One region of the Dysosmobacter sp. Phy genome, then DNA from elsewhere that is predicted to be linked to it. Evidence: predicted binding sites of a transcription regulator. Region 1 holds the regulator's gene; the other holds the start of a gene.
What was found. Region 1 encodes HrcA, which represses chaperone genes, less so after heat shock. Its sites were predicted from a motif close to TGTTAGCACTCNNNNNNNNNGAGTGCTAACA; they were not measured.
Positions count from the first base shown of each region.

Region 2: ACVDHE_RS07360 (co-chaperone GroES) is a predicted target of HrcA. The motif match lies at 1,430-1,460, and genes of this name have one in related genera.

Region 1 covers NZ_CM136997.1:1,295,747-1,299,752, forward strand. The annotation lists gene ACVDHE_RS06390 (folate family ECF transporter S component) at 1-131, shown strand, start outside; gene ACVDHE_RS06395 (bifunctional folylpolyglutamate synthase/dihydrofolate synthase) at 145-1,431, shown strand; gene hrcA (heat-inducible transcriptional repressor HrcA) at 1,676-2,725, shown strand; gene grpE (nucleotide exchange factor GrpE) at 2,722-3,330, shown strand; gene dnaK (molecular chaperone DnaK) at 3,439-4,006, shown strand, end outside.
Region 2 covers NZ_CM136997.1:1,505,138-1,509,143, forward strand. The annotation lists gene groL (chaperonin GroEL) at 1-847, opposite strand, end outside; gene ACVDHE_RS07360 (co-chaperone GroES) at 1,100-1,384, opposite strand; gene ACVDHE_RS07365 (diacylglycerol/lipid kinase family protein) at 1,547-2,473, opposite strand; gene ACVDHE_RS07370 (THUMP domain-containing class I SAM-dependent RNA methyltransferase) at 2,543-3,652, opposite strand; gene ACVDHE_RS07375 (NfeD family protein) at 3,845-4,006, shown strand, end outside.

The DNA of each region.
Region 1 (4,006 bases):
CAGTAAAGAACCTCATTTATCTGCCGATTCAGATCCTGATGCTGGCTCTGGTGCTGCGCTGCGTGCTGCCGGCTCTGCGGCGGCAGGGGCTGGTACCCCAGCAGTTGACCGACGGCAGGATCACCTTTTGAGGAGGGAACGCCCATGACCGGTCAGGAGGCCGTCGCCTACATCCATAGCTTTCAGTGGCAGCGCCACGCGCCGGGTCTGGATCGGATCCGGGCGCTGCTCCATGCCCTGGGAGACCTCCAGCGGGGCATGAAGTTCGTCCACGTGGCCGGCACCAACGGCAAGGGCAGCACCTGCGCCATGATTGCCGCCATTTTGGAGGCTGCCGGCTACCGGGTGGGCTTGAACACCTCTCCCTATCTGGAGGACTTCCGGGAGCGCATCCAGATCAACGGCGAGATGATCCCGGAGGCGGCCCTGGCGGCCCTGGTGGAGGAGATCCGCCCCGCCGCCGAGGCCATGGCGGACCACCCCACGGAGTTTGAGCTCATCACCGCCATCGCCCTGCTGCACTTCCGGCGGGAGCAGTGCGACATCGCCGTGCTGGAGGTGGGCCTGGGCGGCGCCCTGGACGCCTCCAATGTGATCGACACGCCGGAGGCGGCCGTGCTGGCGGCCATGGGCCTGGACCACACGGCGGTGCTGGGCACCACCCTGACGGATATCGCCATTGCCAAGGCCGGCATCATCAAGCCCGGCGGCGCCGTGGTGAGCCTGGGGGGCTGCCCGGAGGCGGACGCCGTGTTCCGCCGGGTCTGTCGGGAACGGGGCGCTGTCCTGACCGAGGTGGACTTTGCCCGCCTGGGAAGCAGCCGGGTGACCCTCTCCGGCACGGAGTTTGACCTCACCCCCTACGGCCCGCTGCGCCTGGGCCTGATCGGCCGGTATCAGCTGCACAACGCGGCACTGGCGGTGACGGCGGCGGAGGTCCTGCGGGACAAGGGCTGGGCCGTCCCGGAGACGGCGATTCGCCGCGGACTGGCGCAGGCCCGGTGGCCCGGCCGCATGGAGGTGATCCGCCCGGCGGACCCGGTGATTTTGCTGGAGGGGGCCCACAACCCCCAGGGGGCCGCGGCCGCCGCGGAGACCCTGCGGGCCCTGTTCCCGGACCGGAAGATCGTGCTGCTGCTGGGGATGCTGGCGGACAAGGATGTGGAGGGCGTGCTGGAGGCGGTGGTGCCCCTGGCGGAGGCGGTGGTCACCGTGACGCCGCCCAGCCCCCGGGCCCTGGACGCCGAGGCCCTGCGCCGGCGGCTGCCCTACGGTATCCCCGGCTGCGCATGTCTCACGGTGGAGGAGGGCGTGAAGCTGGCCGCCATGGCGGCGGGCCCCGGCGGCGCCGTGTGCGCCCTGGGCTCGCTGTATATGTCCGGCGCCGTCCGGCAGGCGGCAGCGGCGCTGAACTACGGCGCGGAATCCTGAGAGACATGGCGCGGCAGCTGGATCGTTTCAAAAACGCGGGCGAAAAGCCCGCGTTTTTGCGTTTGGGACGGGCAGCAGCTACCAGGGGAAAAAGATTCTCAAAACAGTTTCCTTTTGTTTACAAAATGTTTATATCCACCCGTTGACATTGAGAGGGCACGGTGGTAAACTCCTTTTAGCACTCCGGGAAAGAGAGTGCTAAACCAATTTACAACATCCCGCGGAAGCGTCAGAGGTGCGGACTGTGGAACTGACGGACCGGAAAAAACAGATATTGAAGATCGTGGTGGAGGACTATGTCCAGACCGCCGAGCCGGTGGGCTCCCGCAGCATCGCCAGCGAGATGGGCGGCAAGGTCAGCTCCGCCACCATCCGCAACGAGCTGGCGGATCTGGTGGAGCTGGGCTACCTGGAGCAGCCCCACACCTCCGCAGGGCGCATCCCCTCCCCCAAGGGCTACCGGCTCTACGTCAACGAGCTGATGGAGCGCCAGCGGCTGACTCTGGCCGAGACGGAGAAGATCAACCAGTCCCTCCAGCTGAAGATGGAGGAGCTGGACCGGGTGATCTCTCAGGCGGGCCGGGCGGTCAGCTCCTTTGTGAACTACCCCGCCTATGTGGCCGCCGCCGGGAAGAAAAAGATCACCGCCCGCCGCTTCGACCTGCTGCCGGTGGATGAGCGCAGCTGCATCGTGGTGATGATGCTGGGCGACAACCGGGTGCGCAGCCAGCTGCTGCGGATGCAGTTGAAGGTGGATCTGGAGCAGATGCCCACCCTGGTGAATCTGCTGAACACCCACTTTACCAACGTGGGCACCGATACCATGAACCAGCGGCTCATGGACGTGGCCGACCAGGTGCCGCCGCAGCTGTTTCTGCTGCTGAGCCAGACCGTGGCCTACGCCGTGGACGCGCTGGAGGAGGCCGGCCAGCGGGAGATTATCACCGCCGGCACCAAGGAGCTTTTGAAGCTGCCGGAATTCCGGGACGCCGACAAGGCCCACCAGCTCATGAGCTTCCTCACCGACAGCAAGGAGAGTCTCCCCATGCCGGAGGAGGGCCCCATGAAGATCCTGATCGGGCCGGAGAACGTCAGCGACGCGCTGAAGGATACCAGCGTGGTGGTGGCCAGCTATGACATCGGCGACGATATGCGGGGCCTGATCGGCGTGGTGGGCCCCACCCGGATGGATTACGCCACAGTGGCCGCCCGCCTCACCGGCTTTGCCGAGGGGCTGACGCGGCTGTTCGGAAAACAACAGGAATTACCGCCCAAGGAGGAACCAGAGGAATGAGCGAAGAGACCAAGCTGCCCGACCAGGAGCCCCAGGAGGCCCCTCAGGAGGAGCAGAAAGACGCAGAGCAGGCGGCGGAGGCAGCCGCCGCCCAGGAGCCGGAGAAGGCGCCCAAGGCCAAAAAGAAGAAGGAGAAGGGCTACACCTTTACCCGGGAACAGGTGGAGCAGATGGAGCTGGCGGTGAAGCAGCTGGACTCCGTCAAGGACCAGTTCGTGCGGCTGACGGCGGAGTACGACAACTACCGCAAGCGCACCGCCAAGGAGAAGGAGACCATCTACCAGGACGCCCAGCTGGACACCATCAAGGCGTTTTTGCCGGTGTACGACAATCTGGAGCGGGCCGCGGCCGCCGAGGGCGGTGAGGACGATCCCCACAAGAAGGGGCTGGAGATGATCTTCCACCAGTATCAGGAGATCCTGAGCAAGCTGGGCGTCACCGAGATCCCGGCCCTGGGCGAGACCTTCGACCCGGAGAAGCACAACGCCGTCATGCACATCGACGACGAGGCCTACGGCGAGAGCGTGGTGGCCCAGGTGTTCCAGGCGGGGTTTGAGATGAACGGAAAAGTGATCCGCCACGCCATCGTCCAGGTGGCAAACTGAGGCCCTCGGGCAGGGACCGCGGCCTTTGGCCCGGTTTGAATTTGGGATTTCCAAAGATCCATTTGTTTGTAATAAAAATTTTTCCATAGATTTTAGGAGGCAATCATTATGTCTAAAGTTATTGGTATCGATCTGGGCACCACCAACTCCTGCGTGGCGGTCATGGAGGGCGGCGAGGCCGTCGTCATCCCCAATGCCGAGGGCAACCGCACCACCCCGTCCGTGGTGGCCTTCTCCAAGACCGGCGAGCGCATGGTGGGCCAGGTGGCAAAGCGCCAGGCCATCACCAACCCCGACCGCACCATCTCCTCCATCAAGCGGGAGATGGGCTCCGACCACAAGGTCAGCATCGACGGCAAGAACTACACCCCCCAGGAGATCAGCGCCATGATCCTCCAGAAGCTCAAGGCCGACGCCGAGGCGTACCTGGGCTCCACCGTCACCGAGGCGGTCATCACCGTCCCCGCCTACTTCACCGACTCCCAGCGCCAGGCCACCAAGGACGCCGGCAAGATCGCCGGCCTGGACGTCAAGCGCATCATCAACGAGCCCACCGCCGCGGCCCTGGCCTACGGCGTGGACAAGGAGCAGAGCCAGAAGATCATGGTCTACGACCTGGGCGGCGGCACCTTCGATGTCTCCATCCTGGAGATCGACGACGGCGTCATCGAGGTCC
Region 2 (4,006 bases), 210 kb from region 1:
GGCGGTCGCCGAAGCCGGGGGCCTTGACGCACACCACGGTCAGGGTGCCGCGCAGACGGTTGACGATCAGGGTGCTGAGGGCCTCGCCCTCCACATCCTCGGCAATGATCATCAGCTTCTTGCCGGCCTGGACCAGCTGCTCCAGAATGGGCAGGATGTCGGAGATGACGGAGATCTTCTTGTCGGTGATCAGGATATAGGGATCGTCCAGAACGGCTTCCATCTTCTCAGTGTCGGTGACCATGTAGGGGGTGATGTAGCCCCGGTCGAACTGCATGCCCTCGACGACCTCGGAATAGGTCTCGGCGGTCTTGGACTCCTCGATGGTGATGACACCGTCGGCGCTGACCTTCTCCATGGCGTCGGCGATCAGGGTGCCGATGGCCTCGTCACCGCTGGAGACGGCGCCGACACGGGCGATGTCCTTGGAACCGTCCACGGTCTTGGCCTGCTTCTTGACCTCGGCCACGGCGGCCTCCACGGCCTTGGCCATGCCCTTCTTCACCACGATGGGATTGGCACCGGCGGCCAGGTTCTTCAGACCCTCGTGGATCATGGCCTGGGCCAGCAGGGTGGCGGTGGTGGTGCCGTCGCCGGCCACGTCGTTGGTCTTGGTGGAGACTTCCTTCACCAGCTGGGCGCCCATGTTCTCAAAGGGATCGTCCAGTTCGATCTCCTTGGCGATGGTCACGCCGTCGTTGGTGATGAGGGGAGCGCCGTACTTCTTGTCCAGGACCACGTTGCGGCCCTTGGGGCCCAGGGTGATCTTGACGGTATCGGCCAGAGAGTTGACGCCGGCTTCCAGAGCCTTGCGGGCCTCATCGCCGCGCTTGATGAGCTTAGACATGATAATCAAACCTCCAATTTGAAGATGAGTTTACGTTTTACAGCGGCCCCCGGAAGAGGGCCAGGGGCAACCTCCGGTTTCCCCGGTTGATTTACCGGAGGCAAATCAAGAAAATGAGATCATTTTCGCCGGGGCGTGTACCTGGCGAAAATACCCCGACCCGCGCGTCCGGGGGACGCGCACACCAGTGACCGACGTCACTGGTGAGGGGGATCTAAAGGGGGGACGCAGTCCCCTCTTTAAGACCGAAGGTCATTCGACGATGGCCAGAATGTCGTTCTGACGGACGACCACGTACTCCACGTCCTCCAGGGTGACCTTGGTGCCGGCGTACTGGCTGGTGATGACCTTGTCGCCGGGCTTCACGGTCATGACCACGTCCTTGCCGTCCACGTTACCGCCGGGGCCCACGGAGATGACTTCGGCCACGGAGGGCTTCTCCTTGGCGGAGCCGGTGAGGATGATGCCGCCCTTGGTGGTCTCCTCGGTCTCCACCATCTTCAGGATGACACGATCTGCAAGCGGAGTGAGTTTCATGTTGGGTTCCTCCTTATAGTTATCAAAAAGTTAAACGAAATTCAGCGTTAGCACTCAACTCTCTCGAGTGCTAACGCTGTTATCATAGTACAGTCTATCCGGTTTGTAAAGGGGAAAATTCACAAAAGTTATGAAGAATTTGTAAATCCTCCCAAAGGAGGCTCACCGGGCGGTGGCGTTGGGATCGCAGCCCTTGGGGCCGAAGAAGTTCAGCCGTTTGTCCGCCAGGCGCATGGTCACCTCCCGGGACCGGAAGCACTCCCCGTCCAGGCACGTGACGATGTCCGCTCCGGGGGACAGGATGCGCACCTCCCGGGCGTCGGAGATCCGGGCCAGCCGGGGCAGCCGGTCGGCGTTTCCGGCGGAGTAGGCCCCGAAGAGCCGGGCGAAGGTGGCGCGGCTGACGCTGCGGACCAAAATGGTGTGGAGCTTGCCGTCGTCCATCCGGGCAACGGGGACGGGGGTGGAGCCGCCGCCGTAGTACCGGCCGTTGCACATGGAGATCAGGGCGTAGTCCCCCTCCAGCCGCTCCTGGTCCAGAAAGACCGTCCAACGGTGGCCGAGCTGGCGGAACAGGAAGTTCACCGCCACGGAAACCAGGTAGCTGCCCCGGCCGCTGAGCAGGGGGGAGGACCCCAGCTGGTGGACGCTCTCGGCCACCTGGGCGTCGATGCCGTTGCAGGCGATGGTCAGGCAGTACCGGCCGTTGCAGTCGATGAGGTCCAGGGGAAACTGGTCCCCGTCCCAGAGGTTTTCCGCGTCGGCGAACTTGGTCATGTCGGCGCCGAAGTTCTTGAGAAAGTCGTTGCCGGTGCCGGCGGGGATGCAGGTCATGGCGGCGTTGGAAAAGCCCGCCAGGCCGTTGGCAACCTCGTGGATGGTGCCGTCGCCGCCGCAGGCATAAAAGCGCAGGGGCTCCCCGCTCTCCGCCAGACGGCGGGCCATCTCCGTTGCGCCGCCGGGCCGGTCCGTCAGCAGGCACTGGCACTCCAGGCCGTGGGCTGTCCGCAGCCGGTCCGCCATGGCGTAGATCCGGGTGGTCTGGTCGCGGTTTCCGGCGGCGGGGTTGATGATGAAGATGTGGCGCATGGATACACCACCTTTTTTCAGGTTAGAAGTAATACGTGGAGAGAACGTCCCTCTCTGCCTGTTTCGCGGTTATTTGCCGTACATGAACAGGTCGCACTTGATCATGCCGTTGTAGAGCTTGCGCTTCTTGTCCGCGGCGCGGCCAAAGCACTGCTCGAACTCCGTGTGGGACGAGAGGATCAGGATGCGCCATTTGGGCGGCATCTGGGCCATGGACCGGCCGAACGCCCGGTACAGCTCCCCGGCCTCCTGCTTTTCCAGCAGCCGCTCGCCGTAGGGCGGGTTGGTCACCAGCTGGCCGTATTCGCTGTCGCGGTGGAATTTGGCGGCGTCGGCCACCTCAAAGCGGATGCACTCGTCCACCCCGGCCAGGGCCGCGTTGTGGCCAGCCAGCTCCACCGCCGCCGGGTCGATGTCCCCGCCCCAGATGTCGTAGGTGCCGTGGAACTCCTTGTCCTGGGCCTCGTCGGCGGCGTCCATCCAGAGCCTGCTGTCCATGTTCTTCCACTTCTGGGCGGCGAAGCGCCGGTCCAGGCCCGGGGCCCGGTTCTTGGCAATCAGCGCCGCCTCGATGGGGATGGTGCCGCTGCCGCAGAAGGGGTCGCAGAAGGGGTCCTTCCCCCGGTAGCGGGACAGCAGCACCAGCGCCGCCGCCAGGGTCTCCCGCAGGGGCGCGCCCATGTTCCTGGCCCGGTAGCCCCGCTTGTACAGCCCCTCGCCGGAGGTGTCCAGATACAGCGTGGCGGTGTCCTTGACGATGGAGAACTGGATCTGATAGCGGCTGCCGGTCTCCGGCAGGGTCTCCAGCCCATACGCGCCGCCCAGCCGCCTGGCGGCGGCCTTCTTCACGATGGCCTGGCAGGCGGGCACCGAGTGGAGGGTGGAGTTCAGGGAGTAGCCCTTCACCGGGAACTCCCCGTCCCGGGGGATGAAGTCCTCCCAGGGCAGGGCGGCCGTCCCCTGGAACAGCGCCTCAAAGTCCGGGGCCGGGAAGGACCCCAGCTCCATCAGCACCCGCGCGCCGCAGCGCAGGCCGATGTTCAGCCGGGCGATGTCGGCCATGGTGCCGGTGCAGTGGACCCGGCCGTTCTCCGCCCGGACCTCCGCAAGGCCCATCCGCCGCATTTCCTCCGCCACCAGGCTCTCCAGCCCCAAAAGACACGGGACCGTCAACGTCATGGCGCCCGCCTCCTTCCTAAAGAAACGATTTCATATAGGAGCAGTATAGCAGGAAAAACGCCCCGGCGCAATGCGCATATGATCGACCAGGGATTGTTACCAAAATGAAATAGCTTTTGCGGCGGCGCTGTGGTACACTGTTGCCAAACACAAGGATTGCCCGCGGACCGCGGGACGAGAGGAGGCGTTTTTTTGAGCGGATTTTTGCAGAGTATTGACCTGCCGGTGTGGCTGTGGCTGATCGCGCTGGTGGTGTTCGCGGTGGTGGAGGCCGCCACGGCGGGACTGGTGTGCATCTGGTTCGCCGTGGGCGCCCTGGCGGCGCTGCTGGCGGGCCTGTTCGGCGCCGGCATC